DNA from 3 places in the Priestia sp. SB1 genome. Region 2 is predicted to be linked to each of the others. Evidence: riboswitches for the same ligand, from Rfam matches in the RefSeq annotation. Region 2 holds a riboswitch; each other region holds the start of a gene.

Region 1 (7,513 bases), on a different contig from region 2:
GAAAATGCGGCTCGTTCGAACGGCCTTTGTATCTTTACAATAATTTGCTTTCATTAGTAAGAACCTCCATTGATGCCTATCATAATAAGAATAAAAGAATGAATGAACCTATACTAGCATATTTCGATAAATTTAGCTTTACAAAAAACTCGTTGATTTATTTACAGAAAACAAAAAAGAGGTTGAGACATAACGAAATAAATCCAATTGAAAGACGAACAAATGAGATACATGAGCTGTACTGCTTATGACACCGCAATTGATTTCCGTGCAAGGCTTCGCTTTCCGCGGGCGGGCGCTGAGCCTCCTCGTCGCTTACGCTCCTGCGGGGTCTCACCTGTTCCGCTTTTCCCGCAGGAGTCTTCGCCTTGCCCTCCAATCAACTGCTAGAAGGAACGAAACAAATAAAACGATATGCACCATCGCAAAAAAACGAACCACTCATCAAACAGATTGATGAATGGTTCGTTTTTTACTTGGGCTCAACTATTTTTGTCCTAGCCTCTTTTTTGTCTATCGAATGTAGCTTGATCCAAACGTTTTACCTAAAGAGTCACTGTATAGGTCACTTGACTTCACAGTCCATTTCCCATCTTCTTTCACCATAAAAATTCGTAGCGGACGACTTCCTTCTTTCGTTTCTAATTCATTTACAATATCTTTGAATTTAGAAGCCGCAAACTCTTCAGAGTGTTTTGTATCGTAATCTTTTGTTTCATCTGTATATGCTCTCTTAAGCTGCGATACGTATGAATATAAGTCTGATAAATTAACAGTAGTGTACTCCACTTCTACTACAGCTTTATTATTTGCATTGGCAATCACATTTGTCTTTACGCTTGCTTTTTCTTTCAAAACATCTTTATACATGTTAAAAAAATCTTTTTTTGCTTTATCGGTTAAACTATTAGAAAACGCACCTTTTAATTCCTCATTAAACGCTTTTTTCTGTTCTTCTCTGACAGCTGTTTTGTCCGCTGTTACATATTTATCATAATCTACATTTTCTTTGTTTAAGTAAAGAACTTCCGTGTAAGCTTGCAGAGCTTTTTCTGGGTCTTGCAGCTTATTATAGCTTTTCGCGTATTTCTTCGTATCCAGTGTTAATGTTACTTCGTCAATTTCTTCATCATAATCAGATGATTTTGGCTGAAGCCCAATTTTGTACTTTTTATCTTTTTTGACTTCAAAGACGAACATTAATTTTTTTTGCTTCCCAGCGCCAATCTTGTCAGATGAACTGCTTTCTAGTCCAAGTTCCCTACTGTTCACTCCCGTTTTTGGAGATAATTGTTCATCTCCTTCATATAAATACACACCGTCGTAATCCGATAAAGATATACTGTTTTTGGATACATTTTTTACTTTTAAATCAACTTTCAACAGCCCCTTTTCTTCACTTGTAGCTCCTTCATCACTATCTACTAAAATATAAGAAGCGCTGTCAATAGATGCTTCAATCGCCTTATTTTTAGCCGAAGTGGATCCTCCCGTTTCCTTAGAACTGTTACAAGCCGCTAATACTAGCATAAGTACAAAAACCAAAGCCAAAACATTCATTTTTTTCACAGCTGTCCAATCCCCTTTATTTTGTTTTTTTAGAACTTTATCCCAAATAAAGGTTCCCTCTGTGTAAATCCTTAAACCTTAAAATCTATGTTTTTTACAATATTTTGATAAAAACTAAGTCTAAATTCTCCATTTATCTAAATAAAAACACGAGCACCGGCTCGTGTTTTTTATTTAGATTTAAAATTTTCTTGATTGATTTGTTCAGCTTCTTTCATATATCGGTTAGATTTGCCACTTTTAATTCCCCAGTAATAAAAGGCTAATGATACGCAAGCAATCACTAGCATATCCCATCCGAAAGGTAAAATATTTTTGCCTCCGAATTTTTCGCTTCCTATGTAGGAAATAAAAATCATGCACGCTAAATAGATAAGCATCCAAGCCCCGGTTAAAAATTCTTTTTTAAAGCCCACCCATTTATTTTTCGCTTGGTAATAAAAATAAACTGGCAGGCCAATTGCCATAATAAAAATCACTTCACCTGTAAGTGGCCACCTTGCCCAGTAAAGCGTCAAAGAAGCAAAAACGAAGCCGCATGGCGCAATAACTGATGCCCCTTTTAAATAAAATGGACGGTAAAAGTGTGAAGCCGTTTTTCTTAATGTTATAAGCGCTACAGGGCCCATAATATAGGAGATAAGCGTCGCTACTGAGATCACTTCTGCTAAGACACCCCATCCTCTAAATAAAAAGAGAAACAAAAAGCAGGCTGCTAAATTTAGCCACATAGCTGGGCGCGGGACATTGTAAAGTGGATGAAGAGTACCAAATATCTTTGGCAAATATCCATTTTGTTGCATCCCGTATAACATTCTAGAAGTCGTTGCCGTATATGTAGCACCTGTGCCGGAAGGAGAAACAAATGCATCTGCGTATAACACGATTGTTAGCCAGTTAATTCCAAGCGCAATCGCTAAATCAGCAAAAGGAGAATTAAAATTCAAATGATTCCATCCATCCGCAATTGATGACGGACTTACTGCTCCGATAAAAACAATTTGTAATATAATGTATACAATTCCAGCAATAAAAATTGAACCAATTACAGCTACCGGAATCGATTTATTAGGTGACTTTGCTTCTCCTGCCATATTTACAGGACTTTGAAAACCATTAAATGCAAACACGATACCTGATGTTGCCACTGCCGTTAAAACACTCGCCCATCCGTAAGGTGCTACCCCATGCTCACTTGAAAAGTTCCCGCTATGAAAACCAGCAAAAAATAAAGCCCCTGCCGTTAAACCAGGAATAATTAATTTAACAATCGTAATAAATGAGTTTGCTTTAGCAAAGAGATTTACCGTCCAATAGTTCACAAAAAAGTAAATGAATAATAACAGAGACGCAACTGCCAACCCCTTGGACGTTAAAATGCCATTGTCTACTAATTCATGAGTCCAGCGAGCCCATTTCCACGGCCAAGTACTCATATATTGCACAGATGCAATAGCCTCCACTGTTATCGTTGAAGCGATTGAAATCCAGTTAGCCCAAGCAGCCAAAAATCCAATAAATGATCCGTGTGAATACTGAGGATATTTAACCATCCCCCCTGCTTGCGGAAACATCGCGCCCAGTTCAGCGTACGATAGGGCAATGGTCAAAATAACTACCATTCCAATAACCCATGAAAAAATAGCCGCAGGTCCTGCAATTTGAGCTGCTTTCCATGCTCCAAACAGCCATCCTGAACCGATAATCGAACCTATGCCTGTCATGGTTAAAGCAAATGTTCCCATCTTCCTTTGCATATTGCTCATCCAAATCTACTCCTCTTCCCTAGGAAAATAAAAAAAACACTTGCGAAATTTTCTCAAGTGTTTGCCCAGGCGCGCGGCTTATACGCTATATGCTCCCCCATGGTCATCCATGTTGCGCCAGTCACATATAGGAATATATTTTTTATCAGTATATAACATTCATTACTATTACTCAATACACAAAAATGTTTACATTACTTTTACAAAAGTAATTAATTATTCGTAAAATTCCGAATAAATACTCTTAAAATCTCTTCCTAATTACAAAAAACAACTAAAACTCTAACCTTGCTTATTATTTGATTCTTTTACTTCACGAGCATATCATCTTCTAAAAATTATATTAATATATATTATTCATTTACAAAATACGAATTAACATCTATATATCCATAGAATTCTTGCACTAGCCCCTTTACTTATATACAATATGAAGAAAAGATACTAAAGTAAACTGCCCACCACTTAGCTACGCTTGAAGTGGGAGACTTCTTTTGGGAAAACGTTAACACCTACATATCATGCACTTCGCAACGAATGAAGTACTTCGAGCAAACTTCTCTGTTTACGCAAGCAAAAAACAGGGAAAATTACGAAAAAAGATTGTTAGAGGGATGCTTATGAATTATGCAAATGTAAAAGTTCTTTATTTTGATGACGACGGAACCATTCCAAATCACCCTCGTCTTCCAGTTTTGTTGTATGAACATGTATTTATTAGTAAGAAAGAGAAAGTAGAGAGCATTTTTAATTCTCACAACTGGAAAAACAGCTGGGTAGGCGGCATATATGATTTTCACCATTACCACAGCAATTCTCATGAAGCACTAGGTGTAATTAGCGGATCTGCACGCTTAAAACTAGGTGGACATATGGGAGAAAATATCGTGGTGCATGCTGGGGATGTACTCGTACTCCCTGCAGGTACAGGACATATGCGTCTGCAGTCAACTGCTGATTTTAAAGTGGTTGGAGCTTATCCAGAGGGCATGGATTACAACTTACGAACAGGAAAACAAACGGATCGCCCTCACGTATTTGATGAAATTGCACAAGTACCTATTCCTACAACAGATCCTGTTTATGGCGACAAAGGACCATTGACAGAGTGGTGGAACTAGACAAGCACTTATTGTCTAGTTTTTTTATTTGCTCGTTTTTATAGCTTCCATAAATCTATATTTGAACATACAAATTCTTTTTCTTTAATGCAATAGCAATATACTTTATCTTATCGAGAAAACTACCTTTCTTCTTTTCCGTTCTTTTTTTGTTTCAAAGGCAACTGCGCTTAGGTTCTCCCCTGCTTTTTCTTCCCTAATCATTTCAAATATCTTCTTCTCATACCCTTTTTTTGTTTTTCTAAAAAAATTTTCGTAATTTATAACGAAATTTTCAAAAAACTTATTGCTTTACTATGTCAGACTTGCTATCATAGTGAACATTGTTAGATAAATTTTAGAGGAGGAGTAAAAATTGAACAGAAAATTCATAATATTTATTTTATTCATCATTCCGTTTATTGCTCAATTCGCTTTTTTACCTTTTGTAAATAACATTCATCCAATTATTTTTGGATTACCTATTTTGCATTTATGGTTATTTTTATGGGTCTTCTTAACGCCTGTGTGTACATTTATCATTTATCGTTTACAAAAATCTTGGGGGGACATTGAATAATGCAAGGAAATTTAACCGCACTTTTAATCACATCAGCAATTGTTCTTGTCGTTATCGCCATTGGCTTTATAGCAGGACGTGACAAATCATCTAGAAGCTCCGTTGAAGAGTGGGCTGTAGGGGGAAGACGTTTTGGAAGCCTGCTCGTCTGGCTTTTAGTAGGAGCAGATTTATATACTGCTTATACATTCCTAGGTCTTACAAGTACAGCTTATCAAGGAGGAAGCATCGCATTTTTTGCCATTCCTTACTCTGTTTTAGCCTTTTTAATTTCATACTTTTTTCTTCCAAAACTTTGGACTGTTGCTAAAAAGCACAAACTTACTACACTTGCTGATTATGCTAGAGAACGTTTTAGCAGTAAATTTCTCTCCTCTTTAATTGCCATAGTAGGTGTATTGATGCTTATTCCATATATTGATCTTCAGCTTAGCGGTATTCAAGATACTCTTCGCGTTGCAGGAACTGGCTACATTAATGTAAAAGCTGTCGTTATTCTTTCATTCTTTCTTGTGGCTCTTTATACTTTTTTCAGCGGAATTAAAGGTCCCACTTATACGGCAATTATTAAAGATATTTTGGTATGGGCGATTATGTTATTTATGGTTGTTTCTCTGCCAATTATGCATTTTGGAAGCTGGGGCAACATGATTGACAATGTTGCAAAGGATGCACCTCAGCTATTAACGATCCCAACACAAGGACCTAAGGGCATTCCATGGTTTATTACAGCATCACTCGTATCTGCTTTAGCTTTATTCATGTGGGCCCACGCTGCTACAGGTGTTTTCACTGCTAAAAGTGCAGATTCGCTTCGTAAAAATGCTGTCTTCTTACCTCTTTACAATATTGTTTTAATTCTAGTCATCTTCTTAGGGTTTATTGCTTATCAAGTATTACCTCAAGATACAACGGATCCTAGATTAGCATTATTAACCTTGATTCAATATTCATATGGTGGCATTGGCCAAGGGTTAGCTTATGCAACGATTGCTCTTGCTTCATTAATTCCATGTTCTATCATGGCGATCGGAGCGTCTAACTTATTTGCAAATAATATATTTAGAGATTTAATTAATCCAAATGTACAGGGTAAAACATTAACAATGGTTACTCGTTCTATGGTTTTTGTTGTTATTGGACTGGCACTTTTATTCGGTTTATTATTCCCACAAGCACTTGTTTCCCTACAGTTACTAGGGGTATCCGGCATGGTACAAATCTTCCCGGCTATTGTTATCAGCCTGTTTTGGAGAAATCAATCGAAAGAAAGTACGATTGCTGGATTAGTAGTAGGGCTGGTTGTAACGTTTACCGTTCATGCCACAGGAAATTCATTTGGCCTTTATGAAGGGTTCTGGGGATTATTATCTAACCTACTCGTAGTTTTTATTTTAAATCCAATCTTTGCTGCAAAAACCAAAGCAGCAACAAATGGCGTGAAAGAAACATTATTTTCTAAAGGCACTACGCAAACTGAATTAAAGAAAAACGCATAAAAAAAAGTTCAGCCAACTGGCTGAACTTTTTTTAGATAATATTCTCTTTTTCAGAAGGGGATGAAGTCGATTCTCTTTCCCAACATTCAATATTCTGATTGTTTTCTAATGCATCTTTATAAAAGACTGGATTTTTCCCTTCCTTTTTCTGCTGAGTATAGTCATGCAAGGCAGAAAACGCCACTTTAGATAATAGAAAAATAGCAATTAAATTCACCACTACCATCATCCCCATAAATAAGTCTGCCAGATTCCATACAAGCTGAAGCTGAGCAACCGACCCAAAAATAACCATCGCTAAAACGCCTACACGATAAGACCAAAGCCACATCTTATTTGAATTTAAAAATTCAATATTCGTTTCTCCATAATAATAATTGCCAATTAACGTACTAAAAGCAAATAGAAATACCATGATAGCTAAAAATCCTGATGCCCAAGAACCGATATGTGTACTAAGAGAAGCTTGCGTTAATTCAATGCCGCTTAGTCCCTGCTTATAGGCGGGAGATAAGAGAACGATAAATGCTGTGCTTGTACAAATCACAAGTGTGTCCGTCAAGACACCAAATGCTTGGATAAGACCTTGTTTAACTGGGTGACTCGTCACTGCAGTTGCAGCCGCGTTGGGAGCACTTCCCATCCCTGCTTCATTGGAAAACAGTCCGCGCTTTACTCCGTTGATTAACGTTGCACCAATTGATCCCCCAAGCGCCTGTTCAAATCCAAATGCATTTTTCACAATTAGAGATAGAACGGCAGGCATTTGATCAATATTTTTAAAGATGATGAACAGAGCCATTCCAATGTATAAAACGGCTAATACGACAACGATGTATTCCGATATCTTGGCGATGCGTTTGATCCCGCCAAAAATAATTATCGCAAATATAACTGTCATAATAATCCCAATCAATAAGCGGCTCGTTCCGAAAGAGTTCTCAAATGCCAGCGTAATCGTATTAGACTGCACAGCGTTAAACACCAGGCCAAATGACA
Region 2 (7,513 bases):
ATTACACACCACTTATTTCTTTATTTAATCACATGACAGAAGAACAATTTCTACAGGAAAAATATCGTTCTATGGCCCTTGTAGATACAAAACCACAAGGTTTATTAGATCAATTCAATACATATCAACCTCCTTCAGTTAAAACATATATCACAAAAGCTCAAAGCTAACAAAAAAACAGGATTAGACACTATCTAATCCTGTTTTTTTGTTAGCTTAAAATATAATTTCGTTTACTTCTTTTAATGTAACGAATCTGCCACCTAGCATATTATTATGATGTTCTACTATTTTAGAAGCTGAAAGCGCAGCCGTATCAAATGTGCTATGGGCATCTTTTACTAAGATATTCTCTTTATACCCTAAACTATATGCTCTTCTACAAGTAGTATCCAAACAAAATTCAGTTTGCATACCTGCAATGACTAATTTTTCGATTTCAAGTTCCTGCAGTTTTTTATGTAAAGTTGTTTGATAAAATGCGTCCCAAGAAGATTTTTGAATAACTGTGTCTGTTGGTAGAGGGCGAACATCCCGATGGATTTCCCATGTGACTTTTCCTTCACTAAGCATACTATCAGAACTGGGGTCTGTATGTTGTATATAGATAATTGGTATATTAGATTTGTGCGCGTTTTCCCTTAGAGAAATAATATTTTTAAGTACTTGCTGTTCATTCCATAAAGACCCACCTTCATAAGAAAACATAATGTTTTGAACATCTACAAGCAACAAAGCCTTTCTTTTACTCATTTGATTGTATCCCCCTATTGATTTTTGTGGTAAAAAATTCAAAATAATATTATATCAAATTAAAATCTTATATTATATAGCTTGAACTTATGAAATCTATTCTTCTTCGAAGTGTATATAATATTGCTTCTAGGAAGTTTACATACTTAAATAAAATTCTTATTTTTAATTCACCAATCTAACATAAATGTTAAAATATGTAGAAAAGAGTTAAGGAGAATTACATATGAGAAAAGATTTCAGCAATACGGCTTTAATTATTATCGATGTTCAAAGGGCTTTTGAAGATGAAAAGTGGGGAATAAGAAATAATCCCAATGCTGAAGACAATATTCAAGTTCTGCTAAAGACATGGAGAGAAAAGAAATACCCAATTATACATATTAAGCACTTATCTGATAACGACCATTCTATTTTTCATCCTAGTAAACCAAGTTCAGATTTTAAAGATATTGCAGTCCCAGCTGAAAATGAACCCATTTTTAAAAAGAAAGTAAATAGTGCATTTATAGGAACTGGACTTGAAAAATATTTAAAAGAAAACCAAATAGAAAAGGTTGTAATAGTAGGGTTAACAACCCCACATTGTGTCTCAACTACTACTCGAATGAGTGGTAATTTAGGATTTGAAACGTACTTAGTTTCAGATGCAACGGCTGCATTTGCAATAAAAGGGGCAGACAATACGTATTATTCAGCTGAACAAATACATAATGTGTCATTAGCTACTTTAGACAATGAGTTTGCTACAGTTTTAACCACAAAAGAATTAATCCAAAATTCAGGCGAAGAAATAAAGGCTTAATACTTTTGTTTTAACTATATACAATATACAGAGTTAGTTAACGACACACAAATTATTGGAAAGGTCATAAAAGAGCCAGTTCCCCTATAAGGTATTGGCTCTATTGGGCTAATTATATTGAATTCATATCTCAATGATGGAATACACGTATGCCTGAATGCGCCATAATCATTCCATATTCATTTGCTGCCTGTGTAACTTGTTCATCTCGTAAAGAATTTCCTGTTTGAATCACATACTTAACGCCACTTTGAGCTGCACGATCTATATTATCACGGAAAGGTAGAAAAGCATCAGATGCATATGAAACGCCTTTTAATCCTTTTAGCCATTCTTGTTTTTCACTCTTACTTAGCCTAGCAGGGACCTCTTCAAAACACTGTTTCCATTGTTCATTTTCTACCTCAGTAATATCATCATTCAGCCATCCATCAATTGCGTTATTAACTTCTACACGAGAAATGCCTTCTTTGAACTTCATGTTAAGAGCTCTTGGATGTTGTCTTAACCACCATTTATCAGCTTTTTCAGCCGCCAACCTTGTACAGTGAATACGGGACTGTTGTCCAGCACCAATTCCAATCGTTTGGCCATCTAAGGCGAAGCAAATAGAGTTTGATTGTGTATATTTCAATGTAATAAGAGCAACAAGAAGGTCTCTCTTTGCATGATCAGGAATATCACATTGAGTCGTAACAATATGATTAAAAACTTTTTTTCCAATCTGTACATCATTTCTTTGTTGTTCTAGAGTAATGCCAAATACCGTTCTTTTTTCAATTGGATCAGGCACATAGTTTGGGTCAATCTCTAAAATTAGATATTTTCCTTTCTTTTTCTGTTTCAAAATCTCTAATGCTTCTTGGGTGTAGCTTGGTGCAACAATCATATCAGAAACCTCTGTTTTGAGGAGAGTAGCTACAGTTATATCTACTTCATCACTAAAAGCAGCACAATCTCCAAATGAAGACATCCTATCTGTCCCACGCGCTCTTGCATAAGCAATCGCTAAAGGAGACAGGTTTAGGCCTTCAACAAAATAGGATTCAGTAAGTGTCTCATTTAGTGGAGAGTACACAGCTGCACCTGCTGGACTTACGTGTTTAAAAGATGCAGCTGCAGGTTGATCAGTAGCCTGTCGAAGCTCCCGAACCAGTTGAAAAGCGTTTAATGCATCTAGAAAGTTAATATAACTCGCTTCTCCATTTAAAATTTTAATAGGCGTGTTCTCAGCATTCTGAACGTTAGCTTCACTTTGATTTGGATTCATCCCATATCGTAAACAAATTTCTTTCACTAAAAAATCTCCTTTCTAAATAAAAAAAGTATTTGAACTCATATTCAAATACTTTGCCCAGGCGTACGGCCGTTATCTATGTGCTTCCTCATGGTCCTCCATGTTTACGCCAGTAACACATAGTCTGTTTTATAAGAAAATTTTACATAATAAAAGTAATTTTAACAATACTTTTATCCAAATTATTCTTTTTTAGTAAGTAACGAAGTCGTGATTCCACCTATAAAAATTGTCGAACATGAAAAAAGAAACGTTTTAGGTCCTAACAAAGGAAGCCCTGCTGTTATGATAAAACCATCTATAATTAAAATGACGATTCCTATATTCAAAGAAAAAGCTTTTGATATAAGTTGGGCTAGTAAATCTGTTCCTCCAGTGCTTGTCTCATATCGAAGCATAAGACCAATCCCCGTCCCAATACATATTCCTCCAAGGATCACACTAGGAAAAACAGAAAGTTGAAACTGGTCTTTAATAGGTTCTAACCAATCAATCAATAGAGAAGAAATGACTAATCCATAAAAACTATTATAAAAATAAGTTTTTTCATAAACCCAAGCAAACCAGCATAATGGAAAACCTAAAATAATAATCATCACACCTGTGGGAAATTCAAAATAATAGTGAAGGATGAGAGCAATCCCAATTGTTCCTCCATCTAACAAATAATGAGGAACTAAAAATCCATTAATTCCTATACTTAACAATAAACTTCCGACTAGAACAACCGGTATTTTCCGAATAATAATCACCTTTTTAGTCAATTTATCTCTTACTATATGTATAAGCTTTAGCTAGTTGTCATGAATACTTTTTAATTTTATAGATCAGGGAAGCTTTAAAAAATACGGATTCAGAGCCGAAAGTATTCTGACTACACTATATGTTCTCATTCTCTATTAGGTAACTTGCCTAAATTGAATACTTTTTTATCATTTGAGCAAACTACTGTTAGTCCCAGTGTTTTTTTCTATTTTCAGGTAGTTTTTTTAAAAAAGGACAAAAAGTCATAGGACTTTAAAAACAGGCATATGATTTATAGAGACCTCAATGTGCTTATAAATTGAACTAGTAGATAACCCTTGGATGTATTGATTCAAGGGTTATTTGCTTTTTATATGAATTAAAACATCGTAACCAGAACAAACTACACAAGATGCTGTGAGGCATCAGCCAAAATCCTTACTGCAATAGAGCAGAAAAAACCTACCTCTTTTGATTGGGAAGAGATAGGTTTTTTTCTATTTTTAAGGTGTATAAAATATACATTCTTAGTTACCCTCATCACTCTTCCCGGAAAACACCATAAAAAAGGACCCTTGATGCAGGACGGTTCTGCCAAGAGCCCTTTTTCCGGAGTATGCAGCTTTTTATACATTGTTGATTAATCAACGTTTTCTCAGTAGGTGGATGAGAAACTAATGTATAAGAAGTGCACCTTTTATAAATATGCTCAAGGTTGTCCTATATTGCCTTATTTATAAATTTGTTGTACAATTATTCAGACTTTTCTATGAATAGAAACATATAAATTCCCTAAAAGCTATCCGTCCTGCAACGATGGGGTAGCTTTCTTTTTTTATTAACGATAATAATTACTTTAACATTTTATAATAGATTTAAATATATTGTCCGTAAAAGTATACTTTTGCGAACTTTTGATTTATATAGAAAATCTATCATTTTCACCGTTCGTTTAAGTTTTGAGATATTATACGAACGTTCTCTAAAACACATAAAACTTTGCGAACGTTCTTGTTAGAAAAAAATGATGGATTCAAATCGAATCTTGATAGTGCGTTAAAACAAAACACCCTTAATCATGTGGAAACCAATAAGTGCAAAAAAACTGCACCTAGATTTAAAATAATCGAAGGTACAGTTTTTATTAAACATTGTAATTTAATCTTCTTTATTCAATTCCCCAATAGAAAATTGATAGAAAATTGAGTGCATTCCATACTCATCTTCACTGATGAAAATGCCAAATTTCTCATCAACATTTATAAGTATGAACCAGAAATAAGCTTCAGAATTATTAGCTTCTGTATAATATAATACACTTTCTAAGTTTTCATAAAAATCTTTTAATTTAATTATTAAATTAAAAGATTGTTCATGTTTTCTACCATTGTAAATTACAACTTTTTGATTGAGATAACCCTTTATTTTGTTTTGAAATTCTTCTAATTCAACTTTTATTCTTTTCTTAAATAGTTATCTATTGTTCTTCCCTCGCTTTTTGTATCCTGAACGATTTTCTGGGTAACGGGTGCTTCTTTGATCATATCTACCTTTTTTATAAGGATTTAACCCATCTACCACGTGAAAATACGGACCTCTTCCATTTGCATTCCAGTACAATAAAAAATCCGCGGATATAATCCACGGATTTTCTTACAGTTCTTTTTCCAAGCAGTTAACTTGATTATGATGCAGCGGCTTAGTGGCGTACTGGGTAAAACCAAGGCGTTCCCAAAACAGCTTGGCTCTAGGATTTTGAGACAGAACCCCAAGACGTAGAACGGAAATTCCCTCTTCTTTTAGCTTGTCTTCAAACGCTAGATACGCTTGCGTTCCGAAACTGAAATTGTGATAGGCGCTATGAATAATAAAAGCTCCAATCCACGGATGATCATCGTTAGGATTTTGCTTCATGTAATCAATAACCCCTACGTATGTATCGTCGGCTTTTATAAAATAACTGTCTGTTTTTTCATTCATATATTCTTTAAAAAGCTCTTCTTCCCTCCGCTCTTTCTTGCCGTTTTCTAACACGTTATAAGCTTCGTTTGAATTGATAATCTCTGACACAATATACATCGTGTCAGCTGTAACGGGTTCAAATGAAATCATATGTCTTCCCTTCTTTCTCTGTAAAGTAGCTGTATATCGTTGCTTTGTCAATTTTACCATTTTTCATTCGCGGAAAGGACGTTAAAACTCTCCATACGCGCGGGATTTTATAAGAGGATACTCGTTTTGTCAGCGCTTGTCTTACATCAGAAAGAGAAATGTTCTCTAAGACAATTGCTGCACCTACGACTTCTGAACGTTCAGCATCTGCTACGCTAAAAACGGCTGCTTCGCTAACGCCCGGTATTTGTAGTAGCAGCTCTTCAATTTCTTCAGCATATACTAAGCTTCCGCTGCTTTTGATTACATTTTTGTCTCTTCCTACGATGGTAATGTTTCCGTCTGGAAGCTGAACCGCAATATCATGCGATGTAACATATCCGTTAAAAAATGAGCGGTTCGTTTCTTCGCTGTCCCTAATAAACCCTTCGAATGCTTGAGTTGTTTTCACAAACAGTATTCCTTTGTCTCCTTTTTCTACTTCTTTTCCACGTTCGTTCAGGATTAAAACGTCTACACTGTCAATAGGATAGCCTACTGTATGAGGCAGCGTTTCAGCGGTATCTGGTGAAAGTACCGTAACAAATCCCATTTCAGAAGATCCGTAATATTCATAAAGAGAGGAGTTAGAAAACGCTCGTGAAAATTTCTTTCGAACGGAAGGCGATAATTTATTTCCTACTGAGATTACGGTGTTTGGCAAAAGTCGTTTTTCTTTCGGTCTGCTTTGTATGTACCGAAGCAAAGGAGAAATTAACGCGGGTGTAATAGACATACAGCTAGCTTCCTTGTTAAACACAGCAGAAGGTGTAAACGCTTCTAGCATGATAGCATGCATGCCGCTGCAAAGCGCATGCAAAACCGGATAAAGCTGCGCGGAATACGAAATATGTAAGGGGATAAGTACTTTTTCATGTTTCTGTAAAGAAAATACGTCCGACCATTCTTGAAATGATGAAGACCAAGAATGATGCGATTTTACAAATCCTTTCGGTCTCCCTGTTGATCCAGAGGTAAATCCAAATAAAAATAGATCGGACAGTGCATTCACTTGCCGTATAGGCAGGATTGGTTTTTCTTTTGTTATGTTAGTTAAAGAAGATGTTTTCCATAGCCAATTCGGGGATTGAATAGAAAAATAGGTATCTACTTCAGCATCTGTTAGCTCATTATGTAAAAGCAGCACAATTCCACCCGCTTTTAAAATCGCTAAAAATGACACAACAGCTTCTGCATTGTTTGACATACTTAACGCAACGAGCTCTCCTTTTTCCATCCCTTTTTCTTTCAGCTGATTTTCAGCTTTGCATACATGATCCCACATTTGACCGTAGCTTAGTTTATTAACAGAATCCGATAGTGCGAGTCTGTCCGGCGTTTGTTGACACTGATTAAAAACTAGTTCTTCAATTCGATTCATTACTCCGTAAGCTCCTTTTTATTTTACTTTTAGTGTACCGTAAATACGGGTTTGAGAAAAGAAAAATGTAAACTTTAATAAAAATTAAGTTGACTAATTTAAGTTTAATAAGATACGATAGTCATGTTTTATCATACATAGCGGAGGTTTACGATGAAAACAAAAGATATGACGTACGTTGCATTATTTACAGCTATAATGGGAGTTCTAGGACTTGTCCCTCCTATTTTTTTATCTTTTACACCCGTTCCAATTACTCTTCAGCCTATGGGTGTTATGCTGTCGGGGGGAATTCTTGGGGCTAGATTAGGAGCTTTAAGTCAATTTCTCTTTTTATGTTTGCTAGCAGCTGGCGTTCCTTTACTTGCTGGAGGACGCGGAG
Region 3 (7,513 bases), 100 kb from region 2:
AGGGTTCACTAATCCGCCCGAAGCGTTTCTATTTCCATCAAAACGAATAGGCTCAGTTTGTCCAACAAAATAGTCTCCTTTTAACGATTGATATAAAGGATTAGGTATATTAACGGATTTAATATACGGTTTGCTCGACTCGTAATTTGACATACAATCGTCTCCTTTCTGGACTATATTTTAGGAGTTTTTTCTGTAAATGCTTGGACACATGCATATATAAATATATTTAATCTCTATATAAACGCAAAAAGATAGACCCGGTACTGAGCCTATCTTTTTCTATCGTTTTTACAAAAAATTTCCCCTTGGCCCTTTCCTTACTAATGCCTTCGTCGACTGCTGGTGTATAAACGGATTGTTTTTTTGACTTTATATTGCGATGTTTATTTAATATTCCCACAATCACTTATTCTTAACATAGTAATCATCTATTCTTTTACGGTCATAAAATGAAGAATTTTAATCTTTTTTTCGCAATATTCAACGATATCATAACAGGTTGTGAGGATATCATGTCTAGACAGTTCTATTTCATCCAATACAAACTTTGAAAGCTGCTTTTGCAGAACCTCCAGCTTTTTGCTGTCTTCTTCATCGATCCACAGTCCTTCCGTAATACATACATCTGCTAGTTTGTTAATAGATTGGGCCGTCCAGTTTAAGCCGGCTGAAGAAACGGTTATTGTCAGTAAATCATTTTTTATAGCTAAAATAACCTGACACACATGAGTATAGGCATCAACTTTCTTTTGGATAAATGCTTTGCGAAGCTCTTGCTTGTATTGCTCTTTCGACATCGCTATAGCTACGACAGACGTAATGAAAGTTCCTGCCAGCGCGATGAGTGACCCTATCAAAATCCCTATCATTTCTCCTGACAAAACGTTCACCTCTTTAAAGGTATTTCTATATGCTATGGGACTGAAGGAAATGATATGAGGATAAATACCATGTAAAAACAGCCCTAACTTAGAAAAGTTAGGGCTGAAACACTAAAATATGATGATAACCAAATTAGATAATACGACTTGTAATAATCCCTTCAATTTGACCAATTTTTTCTTCTAGCTCAGGCACAATCTCGTCACTTACTTGATTGTCAATATCGATCATTGTATACGCATATTCACCGCGGCTTCTGTTCACCATATCTGCGATGTTTAAATTGTAGTTTGAGAATACTTGCGTAAGCTGTCCTACCATATTCGGCACGTTGTGATGGAAAGCAGCTACGCGTTTTTTCCCAGTGTAAGGTAGAGATGCATTCGGGAAGTTCACTGAATTTTTAACGTTTCCTGTTTCTAAGAAATTTTTCACTTGACGTGCTGCCATTACCGCACAGTTTTCTTCTGATTCTTGAGTTGATGCCCCTAAATGAGGAATTGGCACAACATTTTTCATGTTCAAGACATTTTGATTTGGGAAATCTGTAATATATCGACCAACTTTTCCACTTTCAAGAGCAGCTTTCATATCTTCTTCGTTTACAAGCTCACCGCGTGAGAAGTTCAAAATATGAACATCAGGTTTCATGATGCTAAACGTTTCTTTATTGAAAACACCTTTTGTGTCGTCCGTTAATGGAACGTGAACCGTAATATAGTCAGATGCTGCAAATAGTTCTTCTAGAGACATTGCACGCTGTACGTTGCGAGACAAATTCCAAGCTGTATTAACAGAAATGAATGGATCAAAACCAATTACGTCCATATCTAAATCAAGCGCGTCGTTTGCTACAAGAGCACCAATTGCACCTAAACCAATAACGCCTAATGTTTTACCTTTGATTTCTTTTCCAACAAACTGTTTTTTACCTGCTTCAACTAACTTAGGAATTTGATCACCTTGGCCGTCTAATCCTTTTGTCCATTCAACTCCAGCAAATAAGTTACGAGAAGAAGCCATAATTGTAGTTAAAACCATTTCTTTTACTGCGTTTGCATTAGCTCCTGGCGTATTAAATACAACGATACCTTGCTCTGTGCAAGCGTCCACCGGTATATTATTAACCCCTGCTCCAGCTCGTGCAATAGCTTTTAAATTTTGGTCAAATGCCATGCTGTGCATGTTAAAGCTACGCACGACAATCGCATCTGGATTTTCGCTGTCGTTGTCAATTTGATAACCTTCTTGATTAAAAACATTTAGACCTTTTTGTGCAATGTTGTTTAATGTTTTGATTGTTTGTACTTTTTCTAATGTTAATGTGCTCATTTTGTACTCTCCTCTGATTATCATCGTAGTTTTACATGTTTTTACCTTTGGATAAAGGAACTTCATTTTTAATTTTTTTAAAAGTCTGGTTTTTTAGCCTACATGTCTGATAACTTCTATATCCTCTCCCCCTAAACAGAAAGAGGTAAGAGATATGTATTAATCCCTTACCTCTGCCCAGGCGAACGGCTACGTCACTATATGCTTCCTCACGGTTATCCGCGTTTCGCCAGTCACATATAGTCTTTGAAATTAAGTATATTCTAGCAAACTCTTTCAGAACGTTCAACCTTTTTTTAAAAGTTTGCTTTTTTCAGTCAAATTTTTAATCTCTTTAGTGAATCTCCTAATATATTGACAAATATCCTAATACATGTTAAATAAAAAGAGTGATTAGCACTCTATCCACTCAAGTGCTAATTATTTTATAAGCCCTATTTGGAAAGGAGAACTTCTTATGTCAAAAAAAGAATTCAAAGCCGAATCAAAGCGATTATTAGAGATGATGATTAATTCCATCTATTCTCAAAAAGAAGTATTTTTGAGAGAACTTCTATCAAATTCAAGCGATGCAATCGATAAAATTTATTACAAAGCCTTAACAGACGACTCCTTGCGTTTTAACAAAGAGAGCTATTACATAAAAGTAACACCAGATAAAACTAACCGTACCTTAACCATTACGGATACTGGAATTGGCATGACGCAAGAAGAGCTTGAAAGCAGTTTGGGCACAATTGCGAGAAGCGGTTCTCTTGCGTTTAAAAACGAAAATGAAACAAAGGACGGGCACACGATTATCGGCCAATTCGGTGTTGGGTTTTATGCAGCGTTTATGGTGGCAGATGTCGTAACAGTGATTAGTAAAGCGTTAGGCAGCGATAAGGCTTATAAATGGGAATCTACTGGTGCCGATGGTTATACAATCGAACCGTGCGAAAAAGAAACGGTTGGAACTCAAATCATTTTAAAAATTAAAGAAAATACAGAAGATGAAACATATGATGAGTATCTAGAAGAATATCGTTTAAAAGAGATCATTAAAAAGTATTCAGACTTTATCCGCTACCCAATTAAAATGGACATAACGGAAAAACGTCCTAAAGAAGGTTCTGATAACGAGCTAGAAGATTATACAGAAGAACAAGTTATCAACAGTATGGTACCGATCTGGAAGAAAAGCAAAAATGAGTTGACTTCAGAAGACTATGAGCAGTTTTATTCAGAAAAACGCTACGGATTTGATAAACCGCTCGCTCACCTCCATATTAATGTGGATGGAACGATTCGCTACAATGCCATTTTATTTATTCCAGAAAATAGTCCATTTGACTACTACTCAAAAGAATTTGAAAAAGGACTTGAACTGTATTCAAACGGCGTCTTAATTATGAATAAATGTGCAGATCTTCTTCCAGACTACTTTAGCTTTGTAAAAGGTATGGTAGATTCTGAAGATTTATCTCTTAATATTTCACGTGAAATTTTGCAGCAAGATCGCCAGCTTCAGCTGATTGCCAAAAACATCGGCAAGAAAATCAAAAATGAGTTAAAAAGTTTGCTTAAAAACGAACGTGAAAAGTACGAGAAGTTTTATGAATCATTTGGCCGTCAGCTAAAATACGGCGTTTACAGTGACTTTGGCAGCAACAAAGATGTATTAAAAGACCTGCTTTTATTCTATTCTTCTACAGAGAAAAAGCTCGTAACACTAGACGAGTATGTATCACGCATGCCTGAGGATCAAAAGTATATCTATTATGCATCAGGAGAATCGTACGACCGCATTGAAAAGCTTCCTCAAGCAGAATTAGTTGCAGATAAAGGGTACGAAATTCTGTATTTTACAGAAGATATCGATGAATTTGCGATTAAAATGTTAATGACGTACAAAGAAAAAGAATTTAAGTCTGTTTCAAGTAGTGACTTAGGGATTGAAGCAGAAGAAGAACAGCTCAATGAGTCTGAGGAAAAAGAGAATAAAGAGCTATTTGACTATATGAAAAAAGCTTTGGCGGGAAAAGTAGGAGATGTGCGCGCGTCTAAACGTTTAAAAACACACCCCGTTTGCTTATCAGCTGATGGTGAAGTAACGATTGAAATGGAGAAAATTTTAAGTGCTATGCCTGATAATCAGCATGTAAAAGCAGAAAAAGTTTTAGAAATTAACGTAAATCATGATGTATTCGCTTCTTTAAAAGATGCATTTGAAAATGACAAAGAGAAACTAGACCTTTATACAAATTTATTATATAACCAAGCTCTTTTAATTGAAGGCTTATCTATTAGTGATCCCGTTGAATTCACAAATGATATTTGTAAAATCATGATATAAAAATCAGGCGCAGAATCATTCTGCGCCTGATTATATGTATGGCATAATAAAAGTAGTTATATAGTAAGAAGCGATAAAAATGGGTACGGGCAGTTCTTCTGTTACTCTTATTGAGTGTTTTCCTTGTTTAAAATGAAAAAGGTCTGATTTAAACTCCGCGACTTTTTCTCTTTTTTGATTAAAAATACACGCTTCCTCTACGGCTTCATGACTGCTTAACATGTAGACGTTATTTCCCCATCTAATTTCTTGTGCTCCTTCGTTTTTAATTATTCCTTTACCTAATAAATCCCCTATTATTTTTCCATTTTCTTTTATCACCCACCGGTGTTTTTTCACGTGATCAATAAACACCGTTCTTCCTTCCCATTGAACTTGTACATGTACCTTTAAGCCGCAGGAAAAGATAGGAAACCAAGAAATAGAATCTAACACTGGAAGTCCATCACGAGTTAAAAAATCAATACTTTTAGTCCACATGTTTTTATGCACTCTCTTAAGTTGTCCGACATTTTCTCCATTTTCATTTGTAACTGCTACGGTCTTTCCCGCTGATTTAAAATAGGGAAGATAAAAGATATATTCTTGCATATAAGCCTCCAAAGATTCTGTACCTTATATTAACAGCATGTACATAGTTATGTTTCTATCTTTCATATATTTCGTTTGTTTCTTTTGATTTCTTACTTTGTTTAAATTGATTTTGATTTTCTTTTAAATGCTTTAGTAAAGCAACAATCAAGAAACTAACAATCACAAGAAGAAGCCAAGAGCTAATTTTACTTATATGAACCATTGTCCACTGCTGCTGTTGATCTGGATACTGCCATGCTCCGAAAAATGTTGCGATATTTTCAGCGATCCAAATGAAAAAGCCAATCAGTACAAAAGACAATACTAAAGGCATGCGATATGTACGTTTGTTAACCGTAAAATATACAAAAGTTCGATAAAAAATAAGTAAAGTAAAAAGTTTTAAAAACCAGCGGAAGTCGTAAATAAAATGATGCGTGAAAAAATTAAGGTAAATAGCCATACTTAGTATACTGACAATCCACGTAGAAGGCCAATTCGTAAGCTTTAATTCAAGCCTTCTCCACACTTGGCACATGTAGCTGGCTACACTAGCATACATAAATCCGCTGTACAGCGGAACTCCCCAGACTTTAGTGAAAGCTTTTTCCGGATAGCTCCATGAGCCCATATGAACTTTGTAGAGTTCTAACGCTAGTCCAATTAAATGAAATACTGCAATGACTTTTACTTCATCAAGCGTTTCTCGTTTAAACATCACCATTAAAACTTGAGTTCCTAGACAGACTAATAAAATAAGGTCATATCTAGAAATGAACGGTACTTCAATTATTTTTGTCATGGCCAATGTAAGAAAAATAATAACAGGAAAAACACAAGATTTTGCTTGTTCTAAACCAAAATAGATTAATTGCTTCATTGTAACATCCTATCTTTATAGTATTCTTTAGTGTGTTCACAGAATGATTCCCTGAAAATTATTGCAGATTTTTCAAATTTATTCAATAAGCATCTCCGCTGTTTTTGCAACTAAACTATCATATCCAGCGGAGATTCGTTTTCTCCGTTAACTTTTCAAAAAATCGGTTACTCTCTGCACATAGCGCTCTTTATCGTAAGATAAGTACAGATAACTGGTTAACTGTACAGGCTCTCCAAAGAAAAAACGTTCATACAGTGTTTCCCTTGTGCCAAACGGACTCATCGTTAAATCCCATGCAAGTCGAAAAAGCTTAATTCGATCTTCTGCACCTCTCGATTTAGCTTGCAAATAACGCGTAATATCTTCTTTAACCAACGAGCGGCACGTATTTTCCGTTGGTATTGCCATTAGTCCGCTTGCACCTAAAAGCTGGATAATCTCTGTAAAGGTAGGATATGTTTTTGAAAATATATTTGCGGCAATACGAAGTGTAGTTTCATTCGGACGCATGTATCCCCATGTATCAATCTCCGCTTCTTCTTCTGCTTTCATCACGAGAGCTTTCATCGTTTCTAACGCAATAATAAGCTCTGTTGCTTTTTCTCGTACATGCGGATAGTCTATAATGTTAATGGTTTCAATCAGAGATTGTACAATCCCTAATACAAACTCTGTTTTGACAATTCTCCTTGAAGTTACTTGATGCAGTGCAAAAGCTGAGAAGGAACTAGAAGCAAGGAATGTATTTGATACGTCTACATTTTCATAGAAAAACACGCGGTTCCACGGTACTAATACATGGTCAAAGACAACAATTGTATCCATTTCTTCAAATCTAGAACTTAATGGATAATCAAACGTCGAATCTTTTCCTGCAAATGATTCTCTACAAATAAATTTAATTCCTTTTGTATTACTTGGAATCGAAAAAGCAAATCCTTTTTCTTTTCCTTGAATGCCCGCTGAAGACAGTACGAGCAGCTCATCCGTCATGCCGCCCTGTGTAGCAAGCAGTTTCGCACCTTGGATAACGATTCCCTCATTGTTTTTATCAACTATTTTTGCTGCTATCGGTTCATCGTTTTGCTCGTAATAAAATTGGATTCGATTGACTTGAGGATCGATGAATGTATGAGTGAGCGATAAATCGTGCTCTCTCACATATTCATAATAAGAAATGATGTTTTCAGGAAAGCAATTTTCTTCTCCTCTCAGGAGTTCTGCAGAGGATGCAAAAGCCATCAATACGGTATTCATATAATCTGGACTTCTCCCCATCATACCGTGAGTTAAGCGAGCCCACTCCTGAGTCATCTCTCGTCTCTTTTTTAACTCTTCTTTTGTTGTAGGCTGTAAATAAGATGTACCAAAAAAATCCTCGGAATCCGGAGATTGGTATGTCATGATATCTTTAATTTTTTTATCATGCTGAAGATCATAAAGTTTAGCTTGACTGTTAATGGCTCCTTTAAAAGCCGGATGTTCTGATATATTGCCTGTTACGA

The links. Region 2 has a riboswitch for ZMP and ZTP ahead of WKH56_RS16035 (phosphoribosylaminoimidazolecarboxamide formyltransferase). Riboswitches for the same ligand answer to the same signal wherever they lie in the genome.
Region 1: another riboswitch for ZMP and ZTP. It lies ahead of WKH56_RS14185 (APC family permease); the one in region 2 lies ahead of WKH56_RS16035 (phosphoribosylaminoimidazolecarboxamide formyltransferase).
Region 3: another riboswitch for ZMP and ZTP. It lies ahead of WKH56_RS16595 (phosphoglycerate dehydrogenase); the one in region 2 lies ahead of WKH56_RS16035 (phosphoribosylaminoimidazolecarboxamide formyltransferase).

What each region holds. Positions count from the first base shown of each region.
Region 1 covers NZ_JBBJSS010000003.1:719,809-727,321, forward strand. Annotated here, with positions in the region: gene WKH56_RS14170 (acyl-CoA thioesterase) at 1-54, opposite strand, end outside; gene WKH56_RS14175 (hypothetical protein) at 246-383, opposite strand; gene WKH56_RS14180 (DUF5105 domain-containing protein) at 514-1,560, opposite strand; gene WKH56_RS14185 (APC family permease) at 1,740-3,335, opposite strand; ZMP/ZTP riboswitch at 3,392-3,470, opposite strand; gene WKH56_RS14190 (cupin domain-containing protein) at 3,857-4,456, shown strand; gene WKH56_RS14195 (DUF3311 domain-containing protein) at 4,812-5,015, shown strand; gene WKH56_RS14200 (sodium:solute symporter family protein) at 5,015-6,514, shown strand; gene WKH56_RS14205 (alanine/glycine:cation symporter family protein) at 6,546-7,513, opposite strand, start outside.
Region 2 covers NZ_JBBJSS010000004.1:172,141-179,653, reverse strand. Annotated here, with positions in the region: gene WKH56_RS16050 (LOG family protein) at 1-170, shown strand, start outside; gene WKH56_RS16045 (cysteine hydrolase family protein) at 217-753, opposite strand; gene WKH56_RS16040 (cysteine hydrolase family protein) at 980-1,558, shown strand; gene WKH56_RS16035 (phosphoribosylaminoimidazolecarboxamide formyltransferase) at 1,689-2,855, opposite strand; ZMP/ZTP riboswitch at 2,904-2,982, opposite strand; gene WKH56_RS16030 (YitT family protein) at 3,038-3,619, opposite strand; gene WKH56_RS35145 (YxiF family protein) at 4,758-5,057, opposite strand; gene WKH56_RS16025 (GNAT family N-acetyltransferase) at 5,253-5,711, opposite strand; gene WKH56_RS16020 (class I adenylate-forming enzyme family protein) at 5,698-7,131, opposite strand; gene WKH56_RS16015 (biotin transporter BioY) at 7,285-7,513, shown strand, end outside.
Region 3 covers NZ_JBBJSS010000004.1:277,115-284,627, forward strand. Annotated here, with positions in the region: gene WKH56_RS16585 (DUF6143 family protein) at 1-153, opposite strand, end outside; gene WKH56_RS16590 (hypothetical protein) at 432-884, opposite strand; gene WKH56_RS16595 (phosphoglycerate dehydrogenase) at 1,018-2,217, opposite strand; ZMP/ZTP riboswitch at 2,386-2,464, opposite strand; gene htpG (molecular chaperone HtpG) at 2,675-4,552, shown strand; gene WKH56_RS16605 (tubby C-terminal domain-like protein) at 4,583-5,143, opposite strand; gene WKH56_RS16610 (DUF817 domain-containing protein) at 5,199-6,005, opposite strand; gene hpaB (4-hydroxyphenylacetate 3-monooxygenase, oxygenase component) at 6,153-7,513, opposite strand, start outside.